DNA from 3 places in the Cytobacillus spongiae genome. Region 3 is predicted to be linked to each of the others. Evidence: riboswitches for the same ligand, from Rfam matches in the RefSeq annotation. Region 3 holds a riboswitch; each other region holds the start of a gene.
What was found. Region 3 has a riboswitch for lysine ahead of lysA (diaminopimelate decarboxylase). Riboswitches for the same ligand answer to the same signal wherever they lie in the genome.
Positions count from the first base shown of each region.

Region 1: linked by a shared signal. The riboswitch ahead of LS684_RS15765 (aspartate kinase) and the one ahead of lysA (diaminopimelate decarboxylase) in region 3 are both predicted to bind lysine.
Region 2: linked by a shared signal. The riboswitch ahead of LS684_RS17600 (Na+/H+ antiporter NhaC family protein) and the one ahead of lysA (diaminopimelate decarboxylase) in region 3 are both predicted to bind lysine.

Region 1 is NZ_CP089997.1:3,112,142-3,119,571, reverse strand. It holds gene LS684_RS15785 (FTR1 family iron permease) at 1-662, shown strand, start outside; gene LS684_RS15780 (nucleoporin-interacting protein) at 770-2,224, shown strand; gene uvrC (excinuclease ABC subunit UvrC) at 2,226-3,998, shown strand; lysine riboswitch at 4,069-4,247, shown strand; gene LS684_RS15765 (aspartate kinase) at 4,466-5,695, shown strand; gene LS684_RS15760 (YslB family protein) at 5,770-6,228, opposite strand; gene LS684_RS15755 (succinate dehydrogenase cytochrome b558 subunit) at 6,614-7,222, shown strand; gene sdhA (succinate dehydrogenase flavoprotein subunit) at 7,347-7,430, shown strand, end outside.
Region 2 is NZ_CP089997.1:3,473,745-3,481,174, forward strand. It holds gene LS684_RS17600 (Na+/H+ antiporter NhaC family protein) at 454-2,010, opposite strand; lysine riboswitch at 2,139-2,330, opposite strand; gene yunB (sporulation protein YunB) at 2,396-3,154, opposite strand; gene LS684_RS17610 (HD-GYP domain-containing protein) at 3,218-4,312, opposite strand; gene LS684_RS17615 (YunC family protein) at 4,620-4,922, opposite strand; gene LS684_RS17620 (bifunctional metallophosphatase/5'-nucleotidase) at 5,456-6,817, opposite strand; gene LS684_RS17625 (sulfite exporter TauE/SafE family protein) at 6,836-7,430, opposite strand, start outside.
Region 3 is NZ_CP089997.1:524,748-532,177, forward strand. It holds gene LS684_RS02780 (metallophosphoesterase) at 294-1,409, shown strand; lysine riboswitch at 1,468-1,641, shown strand; gene lysA (diaminopimelate decarboxylase) at 1,763-3,049, shown strand; gene LS684_RS02790 (dicarboxylate/amino acid:cation symporter) at 3,117-4,337, shown strand; gene LS684_RS02795 (DUF4256 domain-containing protein) at 4,382-4,942, opposite strand; gene LS684_RS02800 (DinB family protein) at 4,958-5,422, opposite strand; gene LS684_RS02805 (protein adenylyltransferase SelO) at 5,871-7,331, shown strand; gene LS684_RS02810 (YwbE family protein) at 7,346-7,430, shown strand, end outside.

The DNA of each region.
Region 1 (7,430 bases), 1.5 Mb from region 3:
CTAAAGATATAAATGGAGACATGCAAAAGAAAATTAACGCAGCCATTACAGCTGGTAGCATTTCTGCTATGATTTTACATTCTTACTTAATAGTTGTACGAGAAGGTGTTGAGACAGTCTTTTTCTTTGCAGCGATTAGTAGTGGAGATGTAACGAAGGTGTTTCAAAGCTTCGGAGCACTTAGCGGGCTATTGCTGGCATTAGTCATTGGATACTTGTTCTTTACGGGTACAATGAAAATTTCCTTGAAAGCCTTCTTTAATGTTACGGGAATATTGATTATGTTTATTGCTGCTGGATTACTAGTTCAAGGAATCGGAGTTCTCCAGGATCTTGGTAAGCTTGGATCGTTATACACGACTGCTGAAGGAAAGCCCGCAGAAGTGTACAACATTGTTCATATTATGCCAGAACATTATCAGGATGAAGCACACTACCAACGTGATACTGGCAATGATGTGATGATCAGTGGACAAATTGGCTTGTTTATGGCAGCAATGTTCGGATACAGTCATAATCCTTCTATGGAACAAATATTGGCCTATATCGGATATTTTGCTCTTGTATTTATATGGATGAGACTCATTCAGTCCGGAAAGATCTTTAGACAAAAAGAAGATAAACTTCCAGCGTTTTCAAAAAAAACGCCTGTAAATAATTAATATAAAAGAAAAGACTCGCGAAAATGCGAGTCTTTTCTTTTGCATGGGAAGCGGAATTGATAGAATAGAAATACGTACCATATTGAATGAAAACATGAGGCTTTTTTATGAACAATAACACATTTAATTTTCGAAAATATGTGCCTGTCTTTAGTATCATGCTAGCCATATTTCTCATTTATAGCCGTTTTTCGAGCTTATATCCTTTTGCAGCCACTTGGGATCAAGTGGATTTTGTTTTAGCAGTTAGGGATTTTGATGTGCTAAATATGCAGCCACATTTCCCAGGTTATCCATTCTTTATTCTTGGTGGCAGAATGATAGGGGCAGGATTATATGACGGACCAAAGGCACTTTCTTTCTTCAATCAGCTATTGATCTTATCAAGTTGTATTCCGATTTTCCTACTTGCAAGAAAATGGTTGTCACCCTTAAGTAGTTTAATGACCGTTTTCGTTGTTCAATCGCTGAGCTACCCAGCTGTTATAGGGTTGCAGCCGATGTCAGAGGGTGCTGCTGTAGCAATTGTCTTCTGGTATTTATGGAGCATTAATCTTGCAATAGAAAAGCAGAGGTTAATTTTTGATATACTACCATTAGTGTTCTTTAGCTTCTTACTTGGGATTCGTCTATCCTACATTTCCTATGGTGTAGGTTTGTTGTATCTTCTTTATCGGATTTGGAAGCGAAATGAACCATATCGGAGGATTCAGCTATTTATTCTTGTTCTGTTTGCAGCCCTATTGCAGTTTTTGTGGATTGGAGCTATTGCAGTAAATGTTGGGGGCTTTTCAACATTATGGAGCATAGCATTTGGATTTTCTGAAGGTCATTTTTCTGATTGGGGAGGAACGGCAGAAGCAGAAGGGTTTATTTTACGTATAGGAAAGCTTATCTTCTTCAATATCATTTGGGTTGGGATTCTGTCTGAAAGCATATGGCTATTGATAGCTTTTCTTGGTTTAATTGCTTCTATTTGCTGGAAGAGTTCTGAGAAGCTAGAATCACTTAGCTTTTATCGATTTTTAGTGGTTTGTACAGGTTGTTATTTTATATGGGCACTTTTTGCTCAGAATATCGATAAGCCACGACATATCCTGCCGATTGCCTTATGGGTCATTTTTTTACTAGTTATAAAGGCATTGCAAAAAAAGAGCAGAGTAATTTCCTTGATGGTTATCGTCTGGATTGTTGGTCATACATTCATTGGTTATCATCTACAAAAGCTACAGGCAAGTGAGCAGCCTGCTGTTTATCAGCTTGCAGAATACGTATCAAGTTTAGAGAAGGATTGGGTTTTATTTACTTGGGAAGAAACACGCTCTCTTTCATATTTGAATGTACCAATAAAACATAAACGGGTTTTTGATTATCAGCTGTTTCTAAGTGACATTCTTCTGAACAAAAATCAAAGAATTTTAATTACCAATCATGTTTTGGAAGGGTTCAAACAACAGGGAATAAAAATTGAAGGAAAAGTGAAAGAACTCCAAACCTTTTCTTCTAACCCGCTTTTTGACCCAATTTATTCAAACATTGTTTTATATGAATGGGTGGAATGAAATGAACGATAATATACGAAATAAATTAACACTACTGCCAGATCAGCCTGGCTGTTATTTAATGAAGGATCGCCAAGGTACGGTCATCTATGTTGGAAAAGCGAAAATATTAAAGAATCGTGTACGTTCTTATTTCACAGGATCACATGATGGGAAAACGCAACGATTAGTTAGTGAAATTGAGGATTTTGAATATATCATGACCTCATCAGATATTGAGGCTCTTATATTAGAGATGAATTTAATCAAGAAATATGACCCTAAATATAATGTCATGCTAAAGGACGACAAAAGCTATCCTTTTATTAAATTAACAGCGGAACGTCACCCTCGGTTAATTACTACGCGTAAAGTAAAAAGGGATAAAGGGAAATATTTTGGTCCATACCCAAATGTTCAAGCTGCAAATGAAACGAAGAAACTGCTTGATCGTATATATCCCCTTCGAAAATGCTCAACTCTGCCCGATCGAGTTTGTTTATATTATCATCTGGGACAGTGTCTCGCTCCTTGTATTCAAGAGGTTTCTGATGCCCAATATAAAGAACTTACAGACGAGATTACCAGATTTTTAAACGGTGGCTATAAAGAAATCAAAAACGATCTGACGGGAAAAATGATGTCAGCTGCAGAACAGCTAGACTTTGAAAGAGCGAAGGAATATAGAGACCAAATTGCTCATATCGAAGCGACGATGGAAAAGCAAAAAATGAATATGGCTGATTTCATTGATCGAGATGTTTTTGGGTATTCGGTTGATAAAGGGTGGATGTGTGTCCAAGTATTCTTTGTTCGACAAGGTAAGCTAATTGAACGAGAAGTGTCTATGTTTCCCATCTATCAGGAACCTGAAGAAGAAATTCTAACGTTTTTAGGACAGTTTTATACAAAAGCGAATCATTTTAAGCCAAAAGAAATTTTGGCTCCAGATTCTATTGATACAGACTTAGCTGAAGAGCTGCTGCAAGTGAAGGTGTTAAAGCCTCAGCGAGGACAAAAAAAAGAGCTTGTAAAGCTGGCTTACAAAAATGCAAAAGTGGCACTTCAAGAAAAATTTTCACTTATTGAGCGAGACGAAGACCGAACAATTAAAGCAGTGGAGCAGCTTGGTAGTCAACTAGGAATATACACCCCCCATCGGATTGAAGCTTTTGATAACTCTAATATCCAAGGAACTAATCCAGTTTCTGCTATGGTTGTATTTATTGATGGTAAGGCAAATAAGAAGGAATACCGAAAATATAAAATTAAATCTGTTCAAGGACCTGATGATTATGAATCGATGAGAGAGGTTGTTCGAAGAAGGTATACCAGAGTGCTCAAGGAAGAGTTAGCACTTCCAGATTTAATCATTATCGATGGTGGAAAGGGACATGTGGAAGCTGTTAGAGATGTGATTGAGAATGAGCTTGGGTTAAATATTCCTATTTCAGGACTTGTCAAAGATGATAAGCATCGCACTTCACAACTATTGTTTGGCGATCCACTACAAATTGTGTCACTCGGAAGGAATAGCCAAGAGTTTTATTTATTACAGCGAATTCAGGATGAAGTGCATCGCTTTGCTATCACATTCCATCGTCAACTTAGAGGAAAAAATGCCTTTCAATCTGTTCTAGATGATATCGAAGGAATTGGAGAGAAACGAAAGAAGCTGTTATTAAAATCATTTGGTTCAATTAAAAAAATGAAGGAAGCAAGCTTAACTGATTTTACAGGGTTAGGAATCCCTATGAGAGCAGCTGAAGAGCTTATGAGAAAATTGCAACAATAGCATTGTCATGGTTATTGTGCTGTGCTATAATTGGTTCAACTTTTAAATGAATATCACTTTAGAGTGTTAAAGTGAAGGTAGAGGTGCAAGCTTCAAAAGTAGAAGTATCGAGAACAATGAGGTTCGAAGACATACTTTGAAAGGGGAGATTGCCGAAGTGAAAGAAGACTCATTATCTTCTTTTGCTGGTTCTGCATTGAATAAATGTAGAATTGTCAAGACTGACCGTCTTGGAGAGCTATCTCACTGTTTTACGTATCCGTACCTATTTTACGTAATGACAGTTAAGCAATGAGATAGCAGTTGGATCTCATTGCTTTTTTTTATGACTCAAATAGGAAGATAGCTTACCTGATAATGGGTAAGCTTTGATTTGAGTCACTTATTAGAGATACATATGGCGGTCAAATTAACCAAGAGATTGATGTATTTGAGATTCAAAGCAATTGAAAAAGGTGGGGAAAACAATGGGGTTAATTGTACAAAAGTTTGGCGGTACATCTGTTGGGAGTGTAGAAAGAATCTTACATGTGGCAGATCGAGTGATTGAAGAGAAGAACAATGGAAATGGTGTAGTGGTTGTCGTTTCAGCTATGGGGAAAACAACTGATGAACTTGTAGCGTTAGCGAAAGAGATGTCAGCACAACCGAGTAAGCGGGAAATGGATATGCTACTAACAACAGGTGAACAAGTAACGATTTCATTATTATCGATGGCATTGATTGAAAAAGGGTATGAGGCCATTTCATTCACAGGGTGGCAAGCAGGAATTCAAACGGAATCTATTCATGGGAATGCACGTATTTTAAACATAGAGACAGATCGTATTCAGCAACAGCTAAATGAAGGAAGAATCGTTGTAGTTGCAGGCTTTCAAGGGAGTACAGAAGAAGGAGCTATTTCTACATTAGGAAGAGGTGGTTCAGATACTACTGCTGTTGCACTAGCTGCGGCATTAAAAGCAGACAAATGTGATATTTATACAGATGTCACAGGTGTCTATACAACAGATCCACGTTATGTAAAAGAAGCTCGAAAGTTATTATCTGTTTCATATGATGAAATGCTAGAGCTCGCTAATTTAGGAGCGGGGGTATTACATCCACGAGCAGTAGAATTTGCCAAAAATTATCAAGTCCCGTTAGAAGTACGATCAAGTATACAGAGAGAAGAAGGAACTAGGATTGAGGAGGAAGTGTCAATGGAACAAAATTTAGTCGTTCGTGGGGTAGCATTTGAAAATGAGATTACGAGAGTGTCGGTACTTGGGCTCCCAAATTCTTTAACAGGGCTGTCTACGATTTTTACAACATTAGCGAAGAATCATATTAATGTGGATATCATCATTCAGAGTATGACTCAAGAGCATACAACGAATGTTTCTTTTTCAATTAAAAGTGGAGATTTAACCGATACGATGAAAGTTTTAGAAGATAATAAACAATTGTTAAATTATCAAGGGGTTGAAGCAGAAAGTGGATTGGCGAAGGTGTCCATTGTTGGGTCAGGGATGATTTCAAATCCAGGTGTGGCCGCAGAAATGTTTGATGTGCTGGCAAAAAATCAAATCCAAGTCAAAATGGTCAGTACATCTGAAATTAAAGTATCAACAGTGGTTGAAGAAGCAAAGATGGTTCAAGCGGTGGAGACACTTCATGAGGCGTTTGAATTAGCAGGGACTACGATAAAGCTCTAAACAATTCAAAAATAAATAATCAAAAGCTTTCTAAAGGAAAAAGTTCTTTAAGAAAGCTTTTGATTGATTGAGGCTTATTTGTCTGTAGTTACATCCTTTTTATCCCATTTGATCGTAAACATAATTTTGCCACCGCGTTTTCGAGGGTGTTCATACGCTTCAGAGATGACCCCATTCATTTGCTCCATTTGTTGTGCTAAAAATCCAGCTTCAAGCTGAAAACTACATTCGTTATTTGTTTTAAGTCTCTCTGTAATAATCCGACTGGTTAATTCAAGATCAAGCTCATTTTTCGCTTCCTTTTTGATAACAAGCGTACCCCATCCAGCTGATTGGAAGAAGGAGAAGATTTCTTCCATTGATTGAAGTGGGTATTTTCGAGCTATTCTTTTGCCAGCCCAATATAAAATTTCTGAAGTTTCTTTCCCTAATAGTTCTGGAATTAGAACCTCACGAAGTAATTCATATCCGAAAACAGGTACATGATGGGATTCATCTGTTATCGTTTGTTTCTCTGTTGAAATATCACTCAATTGTCTCCCCTCTTTCTATGATTCTATTATATACAATTTAAGCAAAAATTAATCCTCGTTTCGTTAAATAACATACATAATATCTCTTTGTAAAAAATGTTATTTTGATATATTTGTATGAATGGAAGTAAGAGGACATTGTACAAAGATGATATTCCGAAAAACAAATGACAATATATTTTAAAAATTTTTTCTATATAGTAGATTTTATGTATACGTTTTCTTGACGCTCTTATGTGTTGGGAGTAAAATGAACATGTCACATAATTGTAAGAAAATGATATAACATTTTCTAACTTATTTAATTGGTTAATCCATCCTTTTATAGGATTTCATCTTATTAGGATTAGCTAAAGTTGCTTTCATTATTTAGGGGGGGAAATTCATGGCAAGTAATCGAGAGTTTTTTAATCGCAGATTGCATTCGTTGCTAGGGGTAATACCGGTTGGGTTGTTCCTTGTGCAGCACCTTGTAGTGAATCATTTTGCTACAGGAGGAGAAGAGTCTTTCAACAAAGCTGCTCATTTTATGGAGAGCTTACCATTTAGGTATGTTTTGGAAACTTTAATAATCTTTTTACCGTTATTATTTCATGCTATTTATGGACTTTATATTGCTTTTACAGCAAAAAACAACACAAGCAAATTCAGTTTCTTCCGTAACTGGATGTTCATGCTACAACGTTTTTCTGGTGTTGTCACGTTAATCTTCGTAACATGGCATGTGTGGGAAACACGTATAGCGGCGGCATTTGGAGCAGATGTAAACTATCAAATGATGGAGAATATTCTGTCTACCCCATTTATGTTTTGGTTCTACATCATTGGAGTAGTATCAACCGTTTTCCACTTTGCAAATGGCTTATGGTCATTCTGCGTAAGCTGGGGGATTACAGTTACTCCAAGGTCTCAAGTTATTTCTTCTTACGTAACAATGGGAATTTTCGTAGCACTTTCAATCGTAGGTATTCGCGCTATTTTAGCATTCGTCTAATAGTCTGCTAAATTATAATAGAAATATGAATATATTTAGAGCGGAACATGTAACAGAGCGTATCTCTATAAAATATTAGTTTTTAAGTTCGGATTATGATAATGGATTACGGGAGTGAGTCACGATGAGTAAAGGGAAAGTTATCGTAGTCGGCGGTGGTTTAGCTGGCTTAATGGCAACAATTAAAGTTGCAGAATCAGGTACTCCA
Region 2 (7,430 bases), 1.2 Mb from region 3:
CTGTAATTAGAAGCCGTCAGAAGGTTCTTTTAGAACCAGTTAACGGCTTCATCAAGTATATCGTTTCAGGCGAGACCACGCATGAACTTGCGAAGAGGAGGCTCGCCGAACGCCCCCCGGAAAGCAAGCACCTGGAGCGGAAATCACCTGTTTTTCCCCCACTATAAAAAACAACTATAGGTGGAGCTAGATTTGCATTAACCATCAGTGAGATTATAGACTTCCTAATATAGAAAGCCTAAATTGGTGATTGGGGCGGAAGGTGCTTGACTCCTGGGGGATTTGCGTTTCAGGCGAGACCCCGCATGAGCTTGCGAAGAGGAGGCTCGCCGAACGCCCCCCGGAAAGCAAGCACCTGGAGCGGAAATCTCCTGTTTTTCCCCCACTATAATCAAAAAAAAAAGACTACCCTAATGAGTAGCCTGCTAAAGATAATATCCCCACAATTTCAAATTAAGCTAATTTCTTCCGCCCTCCAATAAACGCAAACGCAACTAAGAAAATAGCTACAGTCGCTAAACTGAGAAGCGTGCTTCCGGTAAACCCAAGAACAACATAACCAATCCCCGCAATAACAGCCGAGATAATCGCAAACGGTAGCTGAGTTAACACATGATCAATGTGGTTACAGCCGGCTCCAGTTGAAGATAAAATCGTCGTATCCGAAATCGGAGAGCAATGGTCTCCAAATACTGCACCTGCTAAAACAGCAGCCATCGCTGGTAAAAGCATCGTAATATCCGTTGCTGCTGCAATATCTCCAGCAATCGGTAAGAGTATGCCGAAAGAGCCCCAAGAAGTACCGGTCGAAAATGCCATAATCCCTGCAATTATAAACAAAATTACCGGTAAGAAGGAAAGATTCATATTTGACTCTTGAACAATCCCTGCTAAATATTCACCTGTTTCTAGACGACCAATCAAGTCGACAATCGCCCATGCAAAAATCAGTATATATACAGCAGGTAGCATTGACTTAATCCCTTCTAGCACACCTTGTAAAAACACATTCCCTGAAACCCCTTTTAACATGAAGGCTTGACGGAAGAATAATAGAAGTGTAACGATTAAACCGAACACCCCACCAAGGATAAGAGATTTTGCTACATCTGTGTTTTCAAATATTTTCAGAATCGTTGCAGATCCTTCTGTTGCTTGTAATCCAGTCCAAATCATCGACCCTACTGTACCTACGACAAGTGCAACAATTGGCCAAATCAAATCACCAACTGATCCTGTTGAACTTGTTGGTAGATCATCCTTTAGTTCACCAGGGGCTGACTTTTCAGGATCAAGTACTAAGCCTTCTTGAACTGCGCGGTCTTCATGAATTTTCATAGAACCAAGATTGATATTTCGATAGATAATAATAAATACCATTGCAAGTGACGTCCATACATATAAGTTCATTGGAATCATTTGAATAAAAGCTGAAAACGAACTATAGTCATTTACTTGATGATCTACAAGAATCGCACCGATTAGCGCTATAATATAAGCGCCCCAGCTCGAAACAGGTGAAACGACACATATAGGTGCAGATGTTGAATCAATTAAATACGCTAGCTTCGCCCTCGACACTTTGTGCCGATCTGTAATCGGGCGCGAAATTTGTCCAACTGCAAGGGCATTGAAGTAATCGTCGATAAAAATAATAACGCCGAGAACCGCTCCTACTAATTGAGCACCTACACGCGTTTTCACACGCTTCATTGCCCATTCACCAAACGCTCGACTGCCTCCAGAGATTGAAATAAAGGCTGTAATTATCCCTAATACTAATAAAAATAGAATAATATACACATTCCACGTATTTAACTCTCCATCGGAAATGAAAATCCCCTTCACGGCATCAAAGATCATTGAGAATGTTTTCGTTACACTAAATTCAGCAAGCAAGATTGCAGCTGTTAAAATCCCTACTCCTAACGATAGAAGTACTCTTCTCGTTAAGATAACCATTAAAATCGCAATAATAGGTGGTAATAATGAATAAATGCTGTTTACCATTTTGGTTTCCTCCTCTTTTTTACTACTATATAGAGGGGAGAAATGGATTATGATAGAGCAAAATAAAAAAAGAGTAACGATAGAGAAAAATCCATCATTACTCTTTTTAGTAATATAGTTTCTCCATCACGATCTGTAGCTCCCCATTATGAAGCAAGTAAAAACGCTTCATAATGACAGTGTTACTTTTATTAAAAGTAACCCCAGCGAAACACATGCTGACACATCGCATTTCACTTCGGCAAAAACCCCTTTCTAACGTGATCACTGTTGTCATCCTCACACGCTATACTCTTGATTCATGCTCCTCTACCCCATCGGAATGATAAGGTTATTTATTTTATTGTTCTTTTAATATAGCAAACTACGAATAAATATTCAACCTTTAGTTTACTGGCAATTCGAGGGAAGGAGCAGAATCTCCTCCACCATTGTAAAATTGCGGGACCTCACCCTGGATTAATCCCATTGCAACAGGTATGTCCTGTTTAACGGTCGTCACCTTTGTAGCAAATGGAATGATGATCTGAACATTTACTTCAAGATGAATATACACTTTTACATACACATTATTTATACCGTATTCTTTCATTTCTGTTTTCACATCAGCTAGAATATCTCCAATTGCATTGAACCTAACAGGAATCTGAGGACCCAAGTTTCCTAAAAGCGCATTTTCAGTCGCTTGACCGAGAGGGACATAATACACAATTCCTTCAGCGCTATTCGACTTATCTGTCTCAATCTCAATATCGGTAACAGATTCTAAGGCAGACAGATTTCCCGCCTCAGCTTCTTTAATATTGGTTTGGACAAGACTTGCAATCTCCCCTTGCACCCTGTTAATTATTTCCGTATTAAATTTCGTTGTGGTCGTATTCGCACCATTTGGTGACGGAACGGTTTCAATAATATCATTTATATCCATTACATTGGCAATTTTTTTGTTAATGGCCTTATTAATAACTAATGAAGCAATTTTCCGAGTTTGGGAATCAGCATAACTCATCAGCGTTGGCTCTAACCCTTTATTGATAAACCAAAGACCTGCAGCAGTTGAAAAAGCAAAAAAGACAAAGGTGATTAAAAAAACATATCGAAAAGGTAGCGGGCCTTTTCGTCGCCGTCCACCGATTTTTGGCAAGACAAATCCCCCCTTTACAAGCTATATGTATGCTGTAAAGAAGGGAACTAGCATTAAATTTAATTATTCATTCTTAAAAGTTGTATCACAGTCCGTTATCACTACAGATAACTCCGATTTTAGATCAAATTCAAAAGGCTTAACAGGCTCGTCCCCTATTTCAATTATACGAACAACCGGTCGGTCACTTAAGCCTATATTTTGACGGCTGACGACTCCCTTTTTTCCATCACTCAGCTTTACCGTAATCCCGATTGGATAGATGGCAACCGCTCTGCGGAACGCTTCTACCACTTTCGGTTCAAATAATGTTCCTACTCCAGAATATAAAATTTCTAATCCTTCATGAGGAAGCATGGCTTGTCGATACACACGGTTTGACGTCACTGCATCAAACACATCGGCAACCGCAATGATTTTTCCATATTCATGGATTTCGTTGCATTTTAGCCCTCTGGGATAGCCTGTACCATTTAATCTTTCATGATGCTGATAAGCACAATGTGCAATAATTAAAGGAAGTGTTTGAACTTTCCGCAGAATTTCAAAGCCTTCCTCTGCATGGGTCTTCACAACGGTGAATTCTTCTTCAGTTAATCGACCTGGCTTCAGTAATATTTCCTCAGGAATTTTCATCTTCCCTACATCATGAAGAACGGCTCCAAGACCTAACCTCTCAAGATCCTTTGGTTTTAAGTTCAATTCCATCCCAATGGCTAGTGTATACATTGTCACATTTAAGGAATGTGTAAATATATAGTTATCGTATGTATAAACATCCGACAGAAGTGTTAGTAGATCCTCATTGCCCCTAATCTCTGATAGAATGGCTTTAATTAATTCTGTGAGTCGCTTTGCCGCTTTTTCAATTACAAACGAATGGGACAACGCTTTAGCACTTTGAACCTGTTGAAAAGTTGTTTCAATCGTTTGGATGGCTTCTTGTCGTAGTTTCTCTGATATTGGATGCTGGTAAGAAATATCTTCTGTTTGTCCATCTTGAATATAAATATATGAAATGCCTAAGCTGATTAAGCGCGTCAATACCGTATCTTTAAGAATGACCCCTTCGTTTACTAATACCTGCCCCTTTTCATTGTAAATCGCCTTTGCTAATATTTCTCCTTGCTGCACCGATCCCGTAGCTACTAATCTCATAGAAAACTCCCACTTTGAAAATTCGCAAACTCATCTGATAAAATTTATATTTTCCGACAAATTTCTACTTTATTACTAAAATAACCCTATTACAGTTATCGTATCAACCTACTTTTGAACCTATTTTCTAACTTTTATGTGAAGGTTTTTTTTACCATTAATATTCTTATACTATTTTATCACTTCTTGTCTTCATCAGTGAAGCATTCCCCAAGTAACAAGTTCGGTTTTAGGATCACAGTTCTCCATTCAATATTTGATAACTGGTTAAAATAAGAAAAGCACCCTATACGGTGCTTTTTATGAGTTAAATCATCTTCAATAGAGCATCTTTTCCAATCATGCCTTTATGAATTCCTAGCTCTTCTGCTTCAAAGGTGACCGATTCAAGCGGTGCATCTAGAAGCTGCTCAATAGTTTTGACTCCTACCGCTCGACCAGCAATTACTTTACGATCTTTTAGCTTTTCATTTAATAGCGCAACATCGAGTGCACCACACATAATATAACCTTTATCATTTGTAACGACCAATAAGTTCGTTTTCGGCAATGCGACAGAAACACTTAAAAATGTATGACCATTTATTTCTACTGGTGATAAGTCAATCATTTCTCCACGCTCCTTTCCTCCCATACACTACACCATATGCAGAAGAAAGGTAATGCGTGTTTTTTATTACAGAAAATGGATGGTAGGTGATGAAGAGTACTGGGTGCTTCACTACTGCTTGTTCTATTGGTTCTTTGGTCTTCATCCACCTTATGATGACCTTTCCTGGCTAATTTTCTCGCCCTTTGGGTCTTCATCGACCTTATGATGACCTTTCTAGACTATTTTTCTAGCTATTTCGGTCTTCATCGACCTTATGATGACCTTTTCTTACTACTTTTCTAGCTATTTGGGACTTCATCGATCTTATGATGACCTTTCTAGACTATTTTTCTAGCTATTTCGGTCTTCATCCACCTTATGATGACCTATCTAGACTATTTTTCTCGCCGTTTGGGTCTTCATCATCCTTATGATGACCTTTCCAAACTATTTCTCCAAGCCATTTTGTACTTCATCACTCTTATGATGCCCATTCTAATAGCAAGCATCAGCTGTTTAGAACTTCATCAACTAAATGAAGTCCTATCCAATCAACTCGATTCCCCATTTGCTAACTTCCATGCTAATAAGTCACGCATAAATTCAGGGAGAAAGTATTGCTTCGTTTTGGCTCTGAATATTTCTGGAAAGAATCGACCAAAGGTGAACATATCGGGAATGGCGAGCTTGTACTTTTCTTCTTTCTTTAGCTCAACTCCGTTCACAAGCACCTTCTTGATCCCGCTCTGTACTTCAAATGAGATCGAATGATGCACTATTTTTCCCATGACTGTTCCTCTGAAGCCTAGCCCTTTCACTTGTAGATGCTCCCATTTTTCATCCAATGTTTGCAGCAGGACCTCCTTTAATTCAGCACCAGTAAGCTCCACTAAACATGGATTAATCGGGTGGGGACAAATCATTAATAAATCATATTTAGAGAGGGGACCCTCTTGTAAACCTCCTAAAATTAGACCTTCATTTAAAAAGGACGCATCCGCTTTCGTCCAGCTTTGAAGTGCTGAACATAGCTCAGCTGCAATATACCTCTTATCTAGAGAAATGGATAGCTCTGTCACTACCTTTCCCAACTGATCTTTTCCTAGCTGAAAGAGCATTTCACGATATTCCAGTTCATTTTCTGAAGAAGGAAGCTGATTTGTATCATATAAAATCGCTTTTTTCTGTTTGATCTCCTTTGTAAGAGAGTCGATTGTTAATGTGACGTGACCCACATATTGTCCGTGCTTTCCCCCTCCACAGAGAAGGGTATCTTCCACCTGTTTTCCTTCATGTAAAATGTGATGAGTGTGCCCTCCTAGAATGACGTCAATTTCCGGGAACATTTCAGCGATTCTTTCGTCTTCATGAATTCCTAAATGGGAAAGTAAAATAATTGCATCTGCCTGTCCTTCCAAGCTACCTAACAGACTTTCAAGCTCTTTTATTGGATCTGTCATACTCCAACCAAGAAGCTCATAAAAACGAGAAAAGTAAGCGGTCAATCCGATGATAGCCATCCGTGTACCTTTACACGTTTCATAAACTTTATAAGGCTTTGCCCAATTCGGCCTTGTGCCATTTTTATAATAGAGATTCGCTAATAAGACATCGAAGTTAGCAGACTCATACATCTCATCTAACCCTTCGTATGACAAGGTAATACCTTCATTGTTTCCAATCGTTGCAGCCGTATAGCCTGCTTCATTTAATAAATTTACATTTCCTTTGCCAAGGAAAGCATCGGAATAGGGGTGCCAACGGTCCATGTGATCGCCAATATCGAATAAAAATACTTCATCATCAACTTCTTCATGCAAGGTTCTTCTGTCTAGTAAAAATTGATGGATTCGTGGCCAATGGTTAAAATGGCTATGTAAATCGTTTGTATGATAAATATGAATGGTTTCCATTCCCGTCACCCTACCTTTTTAAACTGCCAACCCTTCATAAATTAACTGAAGGCCAATTACAATTAATAATACTCTTAAAATAGCTACTAGTGTTTGACTTTGAAGTTTTGAATTAATAAATGCTCCAACCTTCGCTCCTACCCACGCACCTGGAACTAATGCAAATGCGTACAGCCAATTCACATTTCCTAAGCTGATATGAGTCATACTGCTAACAATAGCCGAAAGGAAAATCATAAACATGGACGTCGCCACCGCTACATGTGGTGGAAATAAGAATAGGACGATCATGGCAGGAACCATTAACGAACCTCCACCAATACCAAAAATCCCTGAAATAAACCCAACTACAAACGCCATTCCAATTCCTAATACAGGATGATATCCATATACGTATGAATCCCCTTTAGCGTCAGTAAAAGTTCGTTGAATTCCAGATTGTTTCAGTTTTAGAGGCTTCAACCGTCCCCTTATGATTAAAATGAAGGAAACAAAAATCATGAATAGACCGAAGTAAATCTGAAATTCGTCCATTTGTAAGGCTTTATTAACCCAAGCACCAACAATGCCCCCTGGCCCACTCCCCATGAAAAAAATGAGCCCACTTTTATAG
Region 3 (7,430 bases):
TTTTTGAGCGTTCGCTCACACCGGGGGGGAAATCGCTCACTTTTTGAGAATATCGCTCGCATTCGACAAGAAATCGCTCGCGTTCGACACGTTTTCGCTCGGTCGATGTGGATTTTCGCTCAAAATGAGGTTTTCCCCAGTTGAAATCACTACTAAAGTTACGGTCTTTTCCGAAAAAATCACAATTGAAGTGGTGTTTCTTTTCTCAATCCGCCTCCCAATACTTCAAATTTGATAAGATGTTTTCTTCTAAAGTAAAATGGGTTTATTATAATGGAGGAAGGAAACTTCTTATGAAACAATTTTCGATTTTCGCCAGAATTGTATTGGTTATGCTCGTATTTAATGGCTTTCTTTTTTATATCGGGTTAAATATTAAGGCTTATTTAACTAGTTTTCTAGCTGTGGATTTAGCAGGAGTCTATTGGTTTGTATTTTTCCTGCTTTGTTATTCTTATTTTCTGGATCGTTTGACTCGACATTTTGCATTTTTTCGAATCGTTGGCTCGTTTATGCTTGGCTTTTTTCAATATGCGCTTGTTCTTTTTCCGGTTGCCAATTTGATCTATTTCAGTTGTCGTGCTACAGGAATCTCTGCATCTGAATCGACGTTTTGGATTGGTAGTGCGACTGTCTTCGTTCTGCTCCTTCTCTTTGCTTATGGAATGTATAATGCGTATAGTCCAACTGTAAGAGAGTATCAAATTGATGTTCCCAAACGGATGGATGGAAAGGAAACACTTCGGATTACGATGGCATCTGATATGCATTTTGGTCGTCTTTCAGGGATTGCTCATGCGAAAAGGCTAGTAAAGGAAGTAAATGAAACCAAGCCAGATGTGATTTTGCTCGCTGGGGATATTATTGACGATGAACTTACTCCTTTTCAAGAAAAGAAGATGGGCGATATATTACAGGAGCTTCATGCCCCTTTAGGAGTGTTTGGGGTGCTCGGCAATCACGAATATTATGGGGGTCAGGTGGAGGAGTTTGTAGAAGAAATGAGGCGAATTGGTATCCGCATTTTGCTTGATGAAAGTGTCTTAATCGATGATCGTTTTTATCTCGTGGGGAGAAAAGACAAGACGGACCGAGGGAGAATGTCCTATCATGCATTGACTTCTTCATTAGATCCGAGCTATCCCATCATATCCATGGACCATCAGCCGGCAGAAATTCAGCAGGCGTATGAAGCGCGTGTGGATCTTTCTTTTTCAGGACACACCCATCGTGGACAAATGGCTCCTAATCATTTAATTACGAAGCGAATTTTTGAGCTTGATTGGGGCTATTTGCAGAAAGAACAACTGCATGCATTCGTTTCATCAGGCTTTGGTTTCTGGGGGCCGCCACTTCGAATTGGGAGCCGTTCAGAAATCCTTCAGGTGGATGTAACGTTTGAATCTTGATTTGACAAAAATTTTGAATTGATGGTATAGTAATGCAAAACAAACGAATATTACACTCTCTGATAATAGAGGCGCGAGTATGAGAAGTATCTTCTTGGAGAATAATGGATTCTGTGAAAAGAAGAGAAAGGCAGATCGCCGAAACAACCAATAGCCATTCTATTGCTTGTTGGGCTAGTACTGAATAAGTGCTAGACTGTCACAATGAACATTGTGGAGAACTATTGAAGAGATGTTGATACATAATCTTCATGAATAGATTATCCATTTATTTTTGTTGACCTACCGTATGAGCATCGCTTCATACGGGTTTTTGTGTTTTTCAGAGACGTGTGGAAAAGGAGAATGAAGATATGTACAGAGTGGATACGAATGTAAAAGGCCATTTAGAAATAGCCGGGAAAAGTACAACTGATTTAGTGGAAGCTTACGGAACGCCACTTATGGTTTATGATGAAACAATGATTCGTGATAAAGCGAGGGCGTTCAGAAATGCCTTTATCGAAAGTGGTTTGAGCTTTCAGGTCGCCTATGCTAGCAAGGCATTCTTATGTAAAGAAATGGTGAGATTAGCTGATCAAGAGAACTTATCATTGGATGTGGTTTCAGGAGGAGAGTTATACACGGCTCTTGAAGCAGGGTTCCCAGCAGAACGAATCCATTTTCATGGGAATAACAAATCTGAAGATGAGCTTTCCATGGCACTTGATGCTGAGATTGGCTGCTTTGTAGTCGATAATTTTCTAGAGTTGGAACTGCTTCATGATCTAGCGAAGCAGCGTGAGCAACGGGTCAATATTTTATTAAGAGTGACACCTGGGGTGGAAGCTCATACCCATGATTATATTATGACTGGTCAGGATGACTCGAAGTTTGGCTTTGGTATTACGAATGGACAGGCGGCACAGGCAATCCAAATCGCGCTAAGAAAACCATTCTATACGGTTCTTGGAATTCACTCACATATTGGCTCACAGATTTTCGAGCTCGATGGGTTTGAAAAGGCGATTCTGGTGCTAGCTGACTTCTTGCAAGACATGCGTGCTCAATATGGCGTTATTCTACCTGTATTCAATATCGGCGGAGGCTTTGGTGTTCGCTATACAGAGGAAGATCAGCCACTTCCAATTGCTACATATGTAAAAGCCATTGCTGAAAGTGTGAAGTCTTTGTTTACTGAGCATCAATATCCGCTTCCTGAAGTGTGGATTGAGCCTGGAAGAAGCATTGTTGCAGAGGCAGGTACGACGTTGTATAAGGTCGGTTCAAAAAAAATCATACCTGATATTCGTACGTATGTAGCGATTGATGGAGGAATGACTGATAATATTCGCCCAGCTCTATATCAAGCGAAATACCATGCGATACTGGCTAACCGACCTAATGAAGAGTGCACGGAGCTTGTAAGCATTGCAGGTAAATGCTGTGAATCAGGAGACATGCTGATCTGGGATTTAAAGCTGCCGCCGACTAACTTCGGGGATATTCTCGCTGTATTTAGCACAGGTGCCTATGGGTATTCAATGGCTAATAATTATAATCGTATCCCTAGACCTGCCGTTGTTTTTGTAAAGAATGGGGAATCACGTGTCGTCATTGAGCGTGAAACTTATGCTGATTTGGTAAGACGTGACCGATAATCATCGAACATCAAGAAGACATTAGATCTTGTTAGATTTAAAGGAGACAGAAGAAATGAGACACATAATGAAAACCTATGGCTTAGCCATTACACTGCTATTATCTATTGTTATTGGTTCGATTCTTGGGCTAACGATGGGAGAGAGAGCGCAAGTATTTAAACCGCTGGGAGATATCTTTTTAAACCTGTTATTTACCATAGTTGTTCCGCTCGTATTCTTTTCTATTTCATCAGCAATAGCTAACCTCGAATCAAAAGGGCAATTTAAACGAATTATTCGAACGATGCTAATTGTGTCTCTTATTACGACAGTTGTTTCAGCTGTAATTATGATTTTTGGGGTGAAAATTTATTCCCCTACAGAAGGAATAACTATTGAACTTGAGGCTGTTGAAACCGAAGACATTCAATTAGGAGATCAAATTGTTCAGACCTTTACAGTGAACAATTTCACTGAATTATTTAAAAGGGAAAACATGCTTCCGCTTATTTTGTTTTCTGTGGCACTAGGATTTGCTACCAATCAGTTGAAGGAAAAAGCGGCTCCATTGAAAAAATTACTGCAAGCTGGAGCAGATGTTAGCATGAAGCTAGTTTCCTATATTATGTATTATGCTCCAATCGGATTAGCAGGCTATTTCGCAACGTTAGTGGGAACATTTGGAGCAAGCCTGTTGTCCTCTTATTTACGGTCATTCTTACTCTATTTAGTTGTTTCTCTTGTTTATTTTGTCGTACTGTTTACTTTATACAGCTTTATTGCAGGTGGACCAAAAGGAATCAAGACGTTCTGGAAGCATAACTTATTGCCATCAGCGACGGCGATCGGGACACAAAGCTCGGTTGCTACAATACCAGCTAACTTGGATGCAACGAAGAAAATGGGTGTTTCCAACGCTGTTAGGGAGACGGTTATTCCAATTGGTGCCTCCATACATAAAGATGGATCGGCAATGGGAGCCATTTTAAAAATTGTATTTGCTTTCGGAGTTTTAGGTATTCCATTTGAAGGGCTTAATACGTACTTAATCGCGATTATGGTGGCAATTGTAACAGCTGTCGTAATGGGAGGAATTCCAGGCGGTGGATTAATTGGGGAAATGTTTATTATTGCGGCATACGGATTGTCACCTGAGGTGCTTCCTCTACTAGCAGTTATTTCTACCATTATTGATATTCCAGCTACACTTCTGAACGCAACAGGAGATAATGCGGTAGCAGTCCTTGTTGAACGGTTTACAAAGAAAAAAGGGGAAGAAGCAGCCCCAGAGTTTGCTGAAGCTTAAGGAATGAAAAGAGATGAGTATGTTCATCTCTTTTTTCATTATATTTAAACGGTTAGAGAGCTACGAAAGCCTCTCGCAGAATAGTAGGAATCTGCCCCGTTGTGATAGACAAACACATGACCAAAACGATAATCGCAAAAAAGGGCACCGCCGAGCTCTCTTATATCCGAAGGAGTTTGGATCCAGCTCGATGTTTTCTTGTCAAATATATCGAGTAGTTGGAGCGCCCGATACTGCTCTTCAGTAAGTATGTCTACACCCATCGAAGCTGCCATCTCCATGGCGCTATTTCCAGGTTTGTTCTTTTTTCTTTCTTCTAGCGCTTTCCTGTCGTAACAAACACTTCTACGGCCGTCAGGGCTTTCCGGGGAACAGTCGCAGAATCGGTATTCGTCCGTTTGATTATTATAATCCACAACATCCGGCTCACCACCAGTTCGCTCCATTTGTTGGAGTGACCATAATTTATCAGGGTGAGCTTCCAGTTTAGCCACAATTTTTCCCCATTCAAGGCCAATATGACGATGCATATTTTGTTCAAAGCGAGATTTCAATAACTCGAGCAACTCTTCACGTTGCTCCTGAGAAAGCTCTTTCATATCCATGTTTTTTCGCTCCTTTTATCCATTAATCGTGTCGTATAATTGTTTGAAATGGTGCTGGTCATGCTCAGCTAATCCTTTACAGTACTCGTAGAAGGACAGGGTCCTAGTTCCAATGGTGAAGCTATTCTCCCACTGCTTATCAGCTACGTCAGCTAATGCTTGATATAATGCCGTTCTTGTAGTGGTATAACGGTCTATAGTCGTCTGCTGCGCTTCCTGCCGAGCTACTTGTGCGCCACGTTCATTTGTTTCCTTCACATCTGATCCCACTGGTAAGTCTTCTCCCAAAAGTATATAAGGAATACGTTGCTCTAGGACGAAATCATCCCAAGGGATAAAATGGCCAATTAATTCTGCGACCGTCCATTTCCCCATTCCAATCGGTTTTCGCCATTCTTCTTCTGTCAATGTACGTAGGGATTGGACATATTCGATCGTTTGAAAAAAATGTTCTAGAATTTCTTTTTTATATTGGTTCACAAGTCCACCTTCTTAAAGTAAATACCGTCCTAGTATTATTTTAGCAAAAATTCTGTATAAAACTGAATAAAAATTTGCTTGCTGTTAACTCAGCACTCCCTACAACACAATAAGATGAAGCCAATCAAAAGCTGTGTTATTTATCTCTTTTTGTATCTTGGGCTTAGTAGTAGAACTAGGTTGATTGAAAGGAAGGGCAGGAGACTCCTGTGGGATTAGCGGGCAGGTGTGACCCCGCTGGTGCTTTGCTTTAGTCGTTGAATTAGGCTCACCGCCCGCTCCGCGGAAAACGAAGCATCCTGTAGTGGAAAATGAGTAAATTGTTCCTTTAAGGACTTTTTCAGTAACTTCCAGTAAGATAGGAAAGGTATAATATACATATGCATGCAGAAAATGATAGAAAGAACTTAGAAGCATATAGTCTACTTTTTGGAAAGAAGGGATATGAATGACAGAGGAACGAGTGAGTGGATGGAATCTTGACCATACATATACACAATTGCCTAAGATGTTCTTTGACCTACAACAACCAGTACCTGTTAACGCACCTGAAATAGTAGTGCTTAATGATAGACTGGCTGCGAGCCTTGGATTAGATGCTGAAGCTTTAAAGGAGGATGTTAAAGTATTCGCTGGAAACGAGGTTCCTGATGGGACTTTTCCGTTAGCTCAAGCATATGCAGGACACCAGTTTGGGAACTTTACGATGTTAGGCGATGGGCGTGCGGTGCTTATTGGGGAGCATTTGACTCCAAAAGGTGAACTTGTGGATATTCAATTAAAGGGAGCTGGAAGAACGAAATATTCAAGAGGGGGGGACGGGAGAGCTGCACTTGGACCGATGCTCCGTGAATACATCATGAGCGAGGCAATGCATGGCTTGGGCATCCCTACGACCCGTAGTTTAACCGTAACCTCCACTGGAGACGCTATAATTCGTGAAAAAAAACTACAAGGAGCTATTCTCACTCGAGTAGCAGCTAGTCATATTCGTGTGGGAACGTTTCAATATGCCGCTCAATGGGGTGAGCTTGAAGACCTTCGCCAACTCGCAGACTATGCAATCAATCGTCATTATCCAGCTATTAAACAGGATGAAAATCCATATCATTCACTATTAAAGGAAGTAATCAAGCGACAGACAGCTTTGATTACAAAGTGGCAGCTAGTTGGGTTTATCCACGGAGTGATGAATACTGATAATATGACGATTAGCGGCGAAACAATTGATTATGGACCTTGTGCGTTTATGGATACGTATCACCCTGAAACGGTATTTAGCTCGATCGATCACCAAGGGCGATACGCTTATATGAATCAGCCGTATATTTGCGGATGGAATCTCGCTCGCTTTGCCGAAGCCCTTATTCCACTGCTCCATATGGATGAAAAGAAAGCCATTCAAATAGCCCAAGATGAAATTTCACACTTTTCCACATTATATCAACAGCAGTGGTATGAGGGCATGAGAGCCAAGCTCGGATTATTCCAAGAGGAAGAAGAAGATAAGACTCTAATCGATCATCTGTTAGGGCTTATGCAAAAACATGCTGCGGATTACACGAATACCTTTCGAGCACTAACGCATGACAAGATAAAGGAAGAAATGTGGTTTCAATTAGATGAATTCCAACAGTGGTATAAGCGCTGGCAGGATCGCCTTGAGAGACAAGGGCAATCAAAGGAGGCAGTCTACGAGCTCATGAAAAAAAGCAATCCGGCTGTCATTCCGAGAAATCACCGAGTAGAAGAAGCCCTTGATGCGGCTGTGGACAATGGAGATTATCACGTAATGGAACGATTGCTGGCTGTATTGCAAAATCCGTTTGCGCACAATCAAGAGCAAGAAGAGTACTACCTGCCTCCTTCGCCAACTGCAGAGCCATATCAAACCTATTGCGGCACATAAAAGGAGAGACAAATATGAACGGAAAAAATAGAAGTCATATTCAGATTGGCAAACGAGTAAGCGTTGTTCAAAAACAAGATCAACGAACGGGCAAGCTAA